One region of the Pseudomonas rustica genome, then DNA from elsewhere that is predicted to be linked to it. Evidence: riboswitches for the same ligand, from Rfam matches in the RefSeq annotation. Region 1 holds a riboswitch; the other holds the start of a gene.
The links. A riboswitch is a leader RNA that binds a small molecule or an ion and turns the genes downstream of it on or off. The one in region 1 is predicted to bind cobalamin.
Positions count from the first base shown of each region.

Region 1 (6,641 bases):
CACCGAAAATAAGCCGCTGCCCCCCGCGCGGTTTCTGCTCTATCGCCTGTTTCGCATCGTCCCCGCGTATTGGCTGTACACGGCGCTAATGGCGCTATTGGTGGTGTTCGCCCAGCCATTGCTGCCCGATCAAACCGTGGATTGGGGGCATTTTCTGCTGTCGTTGCTGTTCATCCCGACTGAAAATCCCGGCGGCTACGGAATCTACCCGACGCTCAACGTCGGCTGGACGCTGAATTACGAAATGCTCTTCTACGTGCTGTTTGCCTGGGCGCTGCTGTTTCGCTTGCAAGTGCGTCTGCTGGTGGTCGCCGCGCTGCTGTTTGCGGTGAGTCAGGCGTGGACGGGGTTTGGCTGGATCAGCGAGTTTTACCGCTCGGACATCGTTTACGAGTTTCTGCTGGGGATTGGCATCGGCATGCTCCATCGTCGCGGCTGGATCGGCGCCGGTTTATGGCTGCCGCTGGCCGGGATTGTCGCGGCGTTGCTGGCGATTTATCACTTGGCGCCGGCGCCACGGCTGCTCAATTGGGGTGTGCCGAGTGCGGTGCTGGTGATGTCGTGCATGGCGCTGGAGCGTTATGTCGAGCGCAGCCGCTTGCTGAAATTGCTCGGTGACTGCTCGTATTCGGTGTACCTGATGCATGTGCTGGTGCTCTCGGCGGGCGGTTTCATTGCGCGTCGCTATGGGATCAACCCGTATCTGATGTTCGTCGTCTGTGCGCTGGCGATCGGCGTTGGTTCGTGGCTGAGCTACGAATGGGTGGAAAAACGCAGTTACCGTTGGCTCAAGGCGCGGGTCGATGGCGAGCCTGACGAGAATCTTTCCCGACAAAAATACTAGGACTTTGTCCGGCGCAACGATTGGCGTAAACTGCGCCCAAGCCTGCGAGGAGTTTCCATGACCGCTATTACCATTACCGACGCCGCCCACGATTACCTGGCTGATCTGCTCTCCAAGCAGAACACCCCGGGCATCGGCATCCGCGTCTTCATCACCCAGCCTGGCACCCAGTACGCCGAAACCTGCATTGCCTACTGCAAGCCGGGCGAAGAAAAACCTGAAGACACCGCGCTGGGGCTGAAAAGCTTCACCGCGTATATCGATCACTTCAGCGAAGCGTTTCTCGATGACGCCGTTGTCGACTACGCCACCGACCGTATGGGCGGCCAGCTGACCATCAAGGCGCCAAACGCCAAAGTGCCGATGGTCAACGCCGACAGCCCGGTCAACGAGCGCATCAACTACTACCTGCAAACCGAAATCAACCCGGGGCTCGCTAGCCACGGCGGCCAGGTCAGCCTGATCGATGTGGTTGAAGACGGCATCGCCGTTCTGCAATTCGGCGGCGGCTGCCAAGGCTGCGGCCAGGCGGACGTAACGTTGAAGGAAGGCATTGAGCGCACTTTGCTTGAGCGCATTCCGGAGCTGAAGGGCGTACGCGACGTGACTGACCACACGCAGAAAGAAAACGCCTACTACTGAGTAAGGTGTTCGCTGCGAAGCTGTCATAAACCAGGCAATGCATGTTCCCGTGATGAATGCATTTGTCTGGTGCCACAAGATCAAAAGATCGCAGCCTTCGGCAGCTCCTACATTGGAATGTGTTTCCCTGTAGGAGCTGCCGAAGGCTGCGATCTTTTGCTTTCAGGGCCTGTAAAGGTGTGCATGCCCCGCGCGATACAACGATGACTCGCTAAACACCTCACTCCCCAACACCCGACCCACCAGAATCAAAGCCGTACGCCGAAACCCTTTCGCTTCAACCTTCTCGGCAATGTCCGCCAGCGTCCCCACCACCCAATCCTGATCCGGCCACGTCGCCCGGTGAATCACCGCAATCGGGCAATCCGCGCCGTAATGCGGCAGCAACTCCAGCAGAATCTTCGGCAAATGATTAACGCCCAGATGAATCGCCATGGTCGCACCGTGCTGCGCCAGACTGCCCAGCTCCTCACCCACCGGCATCGCGGTTTTATCGGCATAGCGGGTCAGAATCACGCTTTGCGAGACATCCGGCAGGGTCAGTTCCGCCCCCAGCAACGCCGCACACGCCGCCGTCGCCGTCACGCCGGGAACGATCTCAAACGGAATATTCAGCTCGCGCAGATAACGAATCTGCTCACCAATCGCGCCATACAGACTGGGATCGCCGGAATGCACCCGCGCCACATCCTGACCGTTCGCGTGCGCGGTTTTGATCAGTTCGATGATCTGTTCCAGATGCAATTCGGCGCTGTTGACCACTGTTTCAGCCTGATGACCGTCCAGCACTGCCGCCGGTACCAGCGAGCCTGCATAAATGATCACCGGACAGCTGCGAATCAGCCGCTGGCCTTTGACTGTGATCAGTTCCGGGTCGCCGGGGCCGGCGCCGATGAAGTAGACGGTCATGGTTAAATCCTGTGAAAAAGGGGCACGGCCAACACTTCAGATGAAGATTGCTCATGATCGATGGCGGGGATTATCGGGAATTTACGCAGCGCCGGCCAATGCGAAGGTGGCCTGAGCGTATTTTTGTCGGGAAATCAGCAGCTTTGCCGGTGCCTGAATCAGCTGTTCGGCGAGGGCCAGCGCGGCACTTTCGGCGACGCCGTAGCAACCGGTGCGCTCGTAAGCAATCTCGGAACGGTGGCTGAGGCGTTCCTGATAACTGGCCAGTTCTTCGCTGCTGAAGTACAGCAGCGGCAGCGCCAGTTGCGCGGCGAGCTCTTGCAAACCGGGCTCGTCGCGCTTCAGGTCGATACTGGCCAAGGCCTTGATCGCCTGCAACTCAATGCGATGCGCCTGTAACGCCTGATCAAGTAACGCGCGCAGCGTGCTGACGGGGCAGCCGCGCTGGCAACCCAGGCCGACCACGAAGGTCGGCGCTGCGCTGTCATTCGTCATGCGTGGTATTGGCCATCGCTTTTGCGGCGGAACAACCAGGCGCTGATCAGGCCAAGGGCCAGCCAGAACGCGACGTTGGTCAGCTGCGAAGCGATTTTGAACTGCGCTTCCAATGCTTCAGGAGCGAGCATCGAATGCACTTCCGGCTGCGGCGCGCCGATCACGTGCGGCACGGCGAGGATCGCCACACCGAGAACTTTCATCAGCCAGTGACGGCTGAACGCGATCAACGACAGGCCGACAGCGGTCGACGCGGCCGTGCCAATCCACCACATCTGTCGCGAAGCCAGATCAGCTGCGGCGGTGCCCGGCAGTTCTGGTGGCAGACCCAAAGTCGGCGCGAGGACGAACGTGGCGTAACCGGCCAGACCCCAGAGCAGGCCTTGCGAAGTTTTGGTGGGCGCACGGAGGGTGTAGAGACCGGCGAGCATCAGGGCGAAACCGACGGCGACCACCAGATTGCCGCCAGTGGTCGAAACCACGCGCTGCCAGCCGGGCTCCGGCTCCCAGGCTTCGGCGTCGTGGGTGTGGCCGGCCATGGCGCCTTCGGCGTGTTCATGCACGGCGACGGGTTCGGATTTTTCGAAAGTTTCCGCTTGAAGAATCAGCGGCGAGACCCAGAAGCTTTGCAGCAGGGTGAGGAGCAGGGCGGCCAAAAGCCCGGTAAAACCTGCAGTTTGCGCAATACGCTTGATCATGTCGGCAGGTCTCAGTGGCACGGGAACGCGGCGCTGTGGCGGGTATCGTGAGCGGCGTTGTGTACCGCTTCGATGTGCGAGAAACCGGCGAAGTAGACCAGGCCGGCGCCAAGGATCGACGCGAAGATCGCGGCGGTCAGGCGTTGGCTCAGTGTGGCGGTGCTGGCGATTTTGTCCGTGTTGCTGCCGGTGCTGCTGATGATCGACATGGCGCTTCCCTCTGGAGTGTCAGTGGGTGATTTGAGCGCATGAAAACCCCTGCGGGTCGGGCTCGCAGAGGTTCGAACAGCGCCCGCCCACCGCGGGTTTGTTATGTTCAGCTGCGCACGAGGTGCGCGCTGTGTGTTAAGGGCCGGTCTCCGGGCTCACGAGGGGTTGGCGTCAGGCCGACCTGCAAGCGTCTCCTTCCCATGCTTTTGGGCACAGTGGTTTTGACGCTTCGCTCGCTTACCGTTGCGGGGGCAGCACCGGACTGACATGGCTTGAGTAAAGCACATGATTCACCGGTTTCCCGTTTCACCCTGTGAAGGGCACCCGTAACAAGTTGTGTAGGAGAGCATGGGGTTGGGTTTTTAGTCAATTTTTTGGGGTGGATCCGTTGCTGCGGGTGTGGCTGGTTAGGGTTCCGCCCTTACGGCGGGTCACTTTTGCAGACGCCCAAAAGTAACCAAAACGCTTTGCCCTGACGTTCGGCCCACGCTAAGGCTCGGGTTCCTTCGCTGCGGGATTGATCCGGGGGGCAGCGCCTACGGTTTGCTTCGCTGCACCTCCTCTCGCTGTGTTTGGCTGCGCCAAACGGTCGCTGCGCTCCCACCCCCGGATCAATCCCTCCGCTCAGCCTGCCGACGGGCTCCGAGATCAAGATCAAAAGCAGGCGAGCTGACACTCGGCCTATTGAGTGGTGAGGAGCGTGGGTTTTCCGCTTTTGATTTTCGTAGGAGCAAAGCTTGCTCGCGATGACAACATACTTTCCGATGCGACCACCTGTAGGAGCTGCCGAAGGCTGCGATCTTTTGACTTTGTCTTTTAAGAGCAAGATCAAATGATCGCAGCCTGCGGCAGCTCCTACATGAGTTATCGGCTGTGCTTTTGTTCGCTGGCGAAAGCAGGCTGGCAGCCAACCCATCTTTCGAAGCAAACCCCTGTAGGAGCTGCCGAAGGCTGCGATCTTTTGATCTGCTTTGGCTTTTGATCCGGCTTTTGATTTTCAGCCCCTTCGGCAGGCCGAGTGTAGGTGTCCATCCGGGGATCAGGCGCGCAGCGCCGTGCGGCGTAGCCGCACACATCGAGAGGAGGTGCAGCGAAGCAAACCGTAGGCGATGTCCCCGGATGGACACCGTAGCGAGGGAACACTGAGCCTCAGCGAAGTGCCGTACGCCGGGGCCAAGCCTTTTCGGTTACCTTTTCGGCGTTTGGAAAAGGTGACTCGCTGTAAGAGCGAAACCGCCAGTAGCAGCAACCGCAGCAACGGATATGCTCACATAACCAAAACCCAACCCCATTGACCGGTCACCACCCGATGCGTAGCCTTGCGCATTCGAGGTTCTTCGGCCCACGCCGAAGCTAAGAAGGGAACGCGGTCAATGCCGCGGCTGCCCCCGCAACTGTGAACGGCGCTGTTCGCTGCCACGCCACTGCCAGCTCAACCCATGAGCCAGCGGGAAGGCGCAGCCAACGCCAGGCCCCGCGCCTGAACGCCGTCAGCCAGGAGACCTGCCTCGTCACAGATTCTCAATTTCAACCGGGCGGGGTGATCCGGTGGCGAACTCTCCGGGCACGCACACGCGTTGCCGGTTCTCGTCCCGTATGCCCGCCGCTTGCCAAAGGGCATACCGATGAAAACACTGGCCAAACTCCCCGTCACCATCGTCACCGGCTTCCTCGGCTCGGGCAAAACCACGCTGCTGCGGCACATGCTCGACAACGCTCAGGGCCGTCGCATCGCGGTGATCGTCAACGAGTTTGGCGAGTTGGGCATCGACGGTGAAATCCTCAAGCAATGCACCATTGGCTGCAGCGAAGAAGAAGCGGTTGGCCGCGTTTACGAACTGGCCAACGGCTGCCTGTGCTGCACCGTTCAGGAAGAATTCTTCCCGGTGATGCGCGAACTGGTCGCGCGTCGCGGCGATCTCGACCACATCCTCATCGAAACCTCGGGCCTGGCCCTGCCGAAACCATTGGTGCAAGCCTTCCAGTGGCCGGAAATCCGCAGCGCCTGCACCGTTGATGCGGTGATCACCGTGGTCGACAGCCCGGCCGTAGCCGCCGGCACCTTCGCCGCGTTTCCGGATCAGGTCGATGCGCAGCGTAAACTCGACCCGAACCTCGATCACGAATCGCCACTGCACGAGCTGTTCGCCGACCAACTGGCCAGCGCCGACCTGGTGATCCTCAACAAGGCCGACCAGACCAGCCCGGAAGACCTCGCTCGCGTTCGCGCTGAAGTCGCCGAAGAATTGCCGCCCGCCGTCAAAATCATCGAAGCCAGCAACGGTCGTGTGCCGCTCGACGTGTTGATCGGTCTCGGCGCCAGTTCCGAAGAGCACATCGACAGCCGCCACAGCCATCACGATCACCACCACGGTGAAGGCGATGACGACCACGATGACCACGATCACGACGCTTTCGATTCGATCTCCATCGAACTGCCGCAAGCCGACGAAAGTCTGCTGCTCGACGCCCTGACGCAACTGGTGGTCAAGCACGGCATCCTCCGTGTCAAAGGTTTCGCCGCCATCCCGAACAAGCCAATGCGTTTGCTGATCCAAGGCGTGGGCACGCGTTTCGACAAGCATTTCGACCGTCAGTGGGGCGCCGATGAAGCGCGCGTCACGCGTCTGGTGTTGATCGGTCAGGAACTCGACGCGGCGCAACTCGAAGCGCAACTGCGCGCCGCGCTCAGCGTTTAAACCATGCACCTGCTCAGGACTCAGCCCGGCGGTTTCGTCTCGGATGACAACATTGCCGACCTTGGCCAAACCCCCGCCGAGCTGGTGATCCTGTGCAGCGGCGACTCCAGTCTGGCGCTGCTCGCCGAAGCGGCGCAGCAGTTG
Region 1 covers NZ_CP188200.1:2,235,345-2,241,985, forward strand. The annotation lists gene ACP3TY_RS10420 (acyltransferase family protein) at 1-844, shown strand, start outside; gene nfuA (Fe-S biogenesis protein NfuA) at 902-1,486, shown strand; gene cobM (precorrin-4 C(11)-methyltransferase) at 1,649-2,395, opposite strand; gene ACP3TY_RS10435 (cobalamin biosynthesis protein) at 2,477-2,890, opposite strand; gene ACP3TY_RS10440 (CbtA family protein) at 2,887-3,588, opposite strand; gene ACP3TY_RS10445 (CbtB domain-containing protein) at 3,600-3,797, opposite strand; cobalamin riboswitch at 3,922-4,141, opposite strand; cobalamin riboswitch at 5,112-5,323, shown strand; gene cobW (cobalamin biosynthesis protein CobW) at 5,424-6,497, shown strand; gene cobN (cobaltochelatase subunit CobN) at 6,501-6,641, shown strand, end outside.

Region 2 (6,641 bases), 1.5 Mb from region 1:
CCGTCACCAGCGTGCTTTTGCCGGCGTCGGAAGTGGTGCCCTGCACCATCAGGGTGGTCATGGTTTGTCCTTGGTAAAAGCGATGAAAGCCTGTTCGAGACGCGCTTCTTCGGCTGCGTCGGCAGGCAAGCCGAAACGCAGACTGCTGTTGTGCGTGAAGAGGCGCAGAAGAATGCCGCGTCGGGCCATGAATTCGTACAGCGTTTGCGCTTGATCAGTGATCAGCCACTGAAACAAGGCGCAGCCGCCCTGCGGTTTGAAGCCGTAGCGTGCGAGCAGCGCTGCCAGCCGTTCGCTCGCTTCATCGCTGCGAATCCGTTGGCGTTTGTGATTTTCAGTGTCTTGCAGACAGGCTTGACCGAGCACCCGCGTCGGCCCGCTGACGACCCACGGCCCGACCTGTTCGGCGAGCAAACGGAGCAATTTGCGCTCGGCCAATACAAAGCCCAAACGTACACCGGCCAAGCCGAAAAACTTGCCGAACGAACGCAACACGATCAGTCCGACCTGATGCGCGTGCGCCGCCAGGCTCAACTGCGGCGTGTTGTCCATGAACGCTTCATCGACCACCAGCCAGCCGCCGCGCTGCGCCAGTCGCGCATGCCAGTCGAGCAATCGCGCTGGAGTCAGGCTCAGGCCGGTTGGATTGTTCGGGTTGACCACCACCAGCACGTCGAGGTTGTCCAGATAGAACTCGACTTCCTGCTCCTGCACTTCGCGCACGATGTAACCGTTGCGGCGCCAGGCTTCAGCGTGTTCGGCATAGCACGGCGACAGCACGCCAACCTTGCCGGCGCGACGCAAACGCGGCAGCAACTGGATGGCCATCTGCGAACCGGCCACCGGCAGTACCTGATTTGCTCCGTAGTAATCGCACGCCGCTTGTTCCAGACCGTCATCGGTTTCCGGCAAACGGGCCCAGGCACGCAAGGGGATTTCCGGGATCGGAAATGGCCACGGCGCGAGACCGCTGGACAGGTCGAGCCAGTCACCCTCGGCGATGCCGTAATCGAGTGCAGCCTTGCGCAGCCGGCCACCGTGCTCAAGCATAGAATTCAGCCCCCACGCAGAGAATCAGCAACCATAACCATACCCCGCGCTGCACCAATTGCCAGCCACGGTCGATGGAATCGGCGTCGGCGGGAGCGCCTTCGCCCAGTTGCGGACGCTCGTGCAGTTCGCCGTGGTAAATCGCCGGGCCGCCCAACTCCACGCCCAGTGCACCGGCGCCTGCGGCCATCACCGGGCCGGCGTTGGGGCTGTCCCACTTCGGTGCCTGTGTGCGCCAGCATTTCAATGCCAGTCGGGTTTTGCCGAGCAACGCGTAGGTCAATGCCACCAGACGCGCAGGAATGTAGTTCAACACGTCGTCGATTTTTGCCGCCGCCCAGCCGAAGCGTTCGAAACGTTCGTTGCGATAACCCCACATCGCGTCGAGCGTGTTGCTCAAGCGATAGAGCACCACGCCGGGCGCACCGGCCACGACAAACCAGAACAGTGCGGCGAACACCGCGTCGCTGCCGTTTTCCAGCACCGACTCAGTGGCGGCACGGGCGACCGCAGTGCTATCAAGTTCATCGGTCTGCCGGCTGACCAGATAGCCGACACGCTTGCGTGCTTCGTCCAGATCATCCGCACGCAACGCCGCAGCGACCGGGGCGACATGCTCGCCGAGGCTGCGCATGCCGAGGGCGCAATACAGCGCGAGAATCTCGACGATCCAACCGACATAAGGCGCCCAGGAAAACGCCGTCGCCAGCAGTGTCAGCGGCAGCACGGCGATCACCCACGCGGTGACGCCATGACTGCGCCAGCCGCGCCCTTCACCGTTGAAACGTTGCTCGATGCGCCCGGCGAAATTGCCAAACGCCACCAGCGGATGCCAGCGTTTCGGTTCACCGAGCAGCGCATCCAGCGCCACCGCGGCGACACTCAACAACGCCACACTCATTGACTCACTCCCCAATAATTTTCATACAGCAACTCATTCAGCGGCCGCGCCTGCGCCCACCCTTCGAGTACCAGCATCGGCGCCGGATAGAATTCCTTGACCGGGCCCAGACACAAAACCGCCAGCGGCTTGGCCCCTGCCGGCAGTTTCAACAACTCCGCCAGCGCTTGCGGTTCGAACAGCGAGACCCAGCCCATGCCCAAGCCTTCTGCGCGCGAGGCCAGCCACAGATTCTGAATCGCGCAGGACAACGAGGCCATGTCCATTTCCGGCAGCGTGCGGCGACCGAAGATGTGTTTTTCGCGATCATCCATCAGCGCCGCGACCAGCACTTCGGCGCAGTCGTTGATGCCTTCGACTTTGAGCTTCATGAACTCGTCGCTGCGCTCGCCGAGGGCTTCGGCGGTGCGGATGCGTTCTTCTTCGACGAGGTGCTGGATTTGGCTGCGCAGGGTTCGGTCGCTGATGCGGATGAAGCGCCAGGGCTGCATCAGGCCGACGCTTGGGGCCTGGTGGGCGGCTTCCAGAAGTCGGCGCAGCAGATCAGGTTCGACGCTGCCGCCGGTGAAATGGCGCATGTCGCGGCGTTCGGCTATTGCCCGATACACCGCTTCGCGTTCCGCCTCTGAAAATGCGTTGTCTGTCATGGCCCTTTCGCGAGCAGGCTCGCTCCCACAGGGGATCCGGTTTCTTCAGGCAATGCATCAGCTAGCCTGCCACCATCCTCAGGAGATTGAATTTCTTCAGGAAGCACATTGGCCACTGTGGGAGCGAGCCTGCTCGCGAAGGCGCCCTCAGGATCAGGCAGAAAAAGTGCAGCGACAGCCACAGGATTCGACGGAAAATAAAAGTGCACATAAGAAGCCGTCATCCGCCCCTCACGATAAACCGCCTCAGCCCCTCGCCCTCCATTGGGGCTCAACCCCCGGGCAATCGGCGTCAGCTTAGTCGTGGTCAACGAGTGATGATACGTGTGCCCACGCAACGCCCCTTCCGGCAGATCCACCGCTTGCAACGCCAACGCCGCCAGACGCTTTTGCATCACCGCATCGCCCTTGAGCAACCCGACCAGCTCAGCGCGAGTGCCTTCAACATCCGTCAACGAATCGAGCAAATACAACATCCCGCCACACTCAGCCAGCAACGGCTTCCCCGCCGCATGATGCGCACGGATCGCCGCAACCATCGCGGTGTTCTGCGACAGCGCGACGTGATGCAATTCCGGATAACCACCGGGCAAATACAGACTGTCCGCCTCAGGCAATTGCGTATCGCGGATCGGCGAGAAGAAGCTCAACTCGGCGCCCATCGCACGCAATAGATCCAGACTCGCGCCATAAGTAAAGGCGAACGCCTCATCACGGGCGACAGCAATGCGCACATTTTTCAGCAACGGCTCGACAGCAATCACGTCAGGCGCGGCAAATTCCACGGCCGGTGGCAGCGCTACCTCGCAACTACTGGCGAGCGCTTCGGCGGCGGCGTCGAGACGCACATCGAGGTCATTCAATTCGCTGGCCTGCACCAGACCAAGATGCCGGCTCGGCAGTTCGATACCGGTCTCGCGCGACAACGCGCCGTACCAACGCAAACCTTCAGTGAGACTGCCTTCGAGCAACTGCGCATGGCGCAAGGTGCCGACGCGGTTGGCCAGCACGCCAGCAAACGGCAGATCCGGCTGATACTTGGCCAAGCCCAGCGCCAACGCACCAAAGGTCTGCGCCATCGCGGTGCCGTCGATCACGCCGAGCACCGGCACACCAAAATGCCGCGCCAGATCAGCGCTGGAGGGCGTGCCATCGAACAGCCCCATCACGCCTTCGATCAAAATCAGATCCGCCTCGGCGGCGGCTTCCCACAACAGCCGACGACTTTCCTGCTCGCCGACCATCCACATATCAAGCTGATACACCGGCGCACCGCTGGCGCGTTCGAGGATCATCGGGTCGAGAAAGTCCGGGCCGCATTTGAACACGCGCACCTTGCGCCCCTGATTGCGATGCAAACGGGCGAGCGCGGCGGTGACGGTGGTCTTGCCCTGACCGGAGGCCGGCGCGGCGATAAGTACCGCCGGGCAGTGACGTGGTTGATTCAAAGTTCGACGCCTTTCTGCGCTTTGATGCCGGCCTGGAAGGCGTGTTTGAGCATGCCCATTTCGGTGACCGTGTCGCCCATTTCGATCATTTCCGGCTTGGCCGCACGACCGGTGACAATCACGTGCTGCATCGGCGGACGTGCCTGCAAATCGCTGAGCACCTGATCGAGATCGAGGTAGCCGTGCTTGAGGGCGATGTTTAACTCATCGAGCACCACCAGACCGATCGACGGATCGCGCAGCAGTTCGCGGGACACGGCCCACGCAGCTTCGGCAGCGGCGATGTCGCGCTGACGATCCTGGGTTTCCCAGGTGAAGCCCTCGCCCATCACGTGGAAGCGAACTTGTTCGGGGAAGCGGCGGAAAAACAACTCTTCACCGGTACTGTTGCGGCCCTTGATGAACTGCACCACGCCGCACTGCATGCCGTGGCCCATGGCGCGGGCGAGCATGCCGAACGCCGAACTGCTTTTGCCTTTGCCATTGCCGGTCAGCACCAGCACCAGGCCGCACTCGTCGGGAGAGTTGGCGATGCGTTCGTCGATCACGGCTTTTTTGCGCTGCATACGCGCCAGATGGCGTTCGTCGCGCTCGGGGGAATCAGTCATGGGGGAGCTCTCCGTTGAGGCTGGATAACGGCGGGCAGGCACAAGAATAGACGGCAAAAAGCCTGGCATCGCCCACCGTGATGCCGCTGGATGGATCAGGCCGGTCTCCGGGCTCATGAGCGGCATTGGCCTGGCTGCGCGCCTTCCCGCTTCTGTCGAGGCAGTGGCTCATGGCGCAGCTTTTACTCATTTACCGTTGCGGGGGCAGCGCCGGGATCGTGATCGTTCTTCGCATGAAGACAACCCTCACCGGCTTCCCTGTTTCACTCTGTCGACGTGGGTCACAGAGCACCTGAAACAAGCCGCGAAGGTTAGAGGGTTGGGGGTGGAGCGTCAATTAAAGAGGCGGCTGACGGACGATTATCTGCCGTTGATCAATTATCGGCCGGCAATCTTGTGCAAGGCTGTTACAAATGATATCAAAGAGCCATGCTTTTCCATAAAAGCAACTCACAAGAATAAGGATGATGACGATGCAAGGCATGATCATCAGCAACCCGCGCCTGGAATTCCTGCGCCCGATGCTTGAACGCTGGTTTGACTGTATCGACCGTTACAACGCCGTGCGCGGCGACAGCGACACGCCGTACTGGCATGACGAGAAAGCCAATCTCGGCTTGCTGACCGCGGCGGCGTGGATGGCCGAACTGGTCACCCTCAACGACACCGCCACGCGCAAGCAAAACGAAGACGGCGAGCGCAATGCCCGCGCCGATCTGTTCATCGCAGGGCCAGAAGACCGCGCTTACCTTCAAGCCACGCAGCGCTGGCCGCGAGTGAACAACCTCAACCTCACGCAAGCACTTCTCGACATCACCAGCGACGCCAAACGCATCAGCTTCGCCAGCGATCTCAAGCTCGGCTGCCTGTTCGTCGCCCCGCAAAAAACCCAGCAGAGTGCCAGCCCCGAAGAACTGCAGGACATGGTCGACGACTTGCAAAAGGAACATACCTGCGCGGTCGCCTGGTATTTCCCCTACGCCTACCGCAAATTGCGCAGCGAGGCCGGCAACTATCACCCCGGCATCGCCGTGCTGTTCAAAGAGGCTCGCGGCTGAGGTTGAACCATCGGGCTTGCGCCCTCCTCTATGATTAAGAACGCATTCATAGGAAAGATCAGTCATGCGCAAGCCCCAGCTCGTTTTTGTCATCGCTCTGGCCGGAGGGCTCGCCGCGTGTGGTGAAACCTCCAGCCTGCAAGTCTCCGACGGCACCGGCCCTTCGCCGAAACTGCCCGAACCGAACAAAACCCTGATCCCCACCGTGAACATCGCCCCGGCGATTGGCTGGCCCGAAGGCGGCAAACCGACAGCGGCGGCCGGTACGCAAGTCGCAGCGTTTGCCGAAGGCCTCGATCATCCGCGCTGGATGTACGTGCTGCCCAACGGTGATGTGCTGGTGGCGGAAACCAACGCCCCGCCGAAACCGGACGACAGCAAAGGCATTAAAGGCTGGGTGATGAAGAAAGTCATGGGCAAGGCCGGCGCCGGCGTACCGAGCCCGAATCGCATCACTTTGCTGCGCGACGCTGACCACGATGGCGTCGCCGAGACGCGCACGGTGTTTTTGCAGAACCTCAATTCGCCGTTTGGCATGACACTGGTTGGCAATGACTTGTACGTTGCTGACACGGATCGTTTGCTGCGCTTCAACTACGAGCCCGGCGCGACCGAGATCAAATCGCAGCCGATCAAAGTGACTGACTTGCCGGGCGGCACGCTCAACCATCACTGGACGAAAAACGTCATCGCCAGCAAGGACGGCAGCAAGCTGTACGTCACCGTCGGCTCGAACAGCAACGTCGGCGAAAATGGTCTGGATCAAGAAGAAGGCCGCGCGGCGATCTGGGAAGTGGATCGCGCGACCGGCAATCACCGGATCTTCGCTTCAGGCATCCGCAACCCCAATGGCTTGGCGTGGGAGCCTACCAGCGGCGCGCTGTGGACGGCGGTGAATGAGCGTGACGAGATTGGCAGCGATCTGGTGC
Region 2 covers NZ_CP188200.1:3,747,353-3,753,993, forward strand. The annotation lists gene ACP3TY_RS16930 (cobyric acid synthase) at 1-61, opposite strand, end outside; gene cobD (threonine-phosphate decarboxylase CobD) at 58-1,050, opposite strand; gene cbiB (adenosylcobinamide-phosphate synthase CbiB) at 1,043-1,951, opposite strand; gene bluB (5,6-dimethylbenzimidazole synthase) at 1,948-2,598, opposite strand; gene ACP3TY_RS16950 (cobyrinate a,c-diamide synthase) at 2,595-4,046, opposite strand; gene cobO (cob(I)yrinic acid a,c-diamide adenosyltransferase) at 4,043-4,654, opposite strand; cobalamin riboswitch at 4,736-4,965, opposite strand; gene ACP3TY_RS16960 (hypothetical protein) at 5,128-5,712, shown strand; gene ACP3TY_RS16965 (PQQ-dependent sugar dehydrogenase) at 5,777-6,641, shown strand, end outside.
Region 2: it holds a riboswitch for cobalamin, as region 1 does, so the genes downstream of both, cobO (cob(I)yrinic acid a,c-diamide adenosyltransferase) here and ACP3TY_RS10445 (CbtB domain-containing protein) in region 1, are expected to answer to the same signal.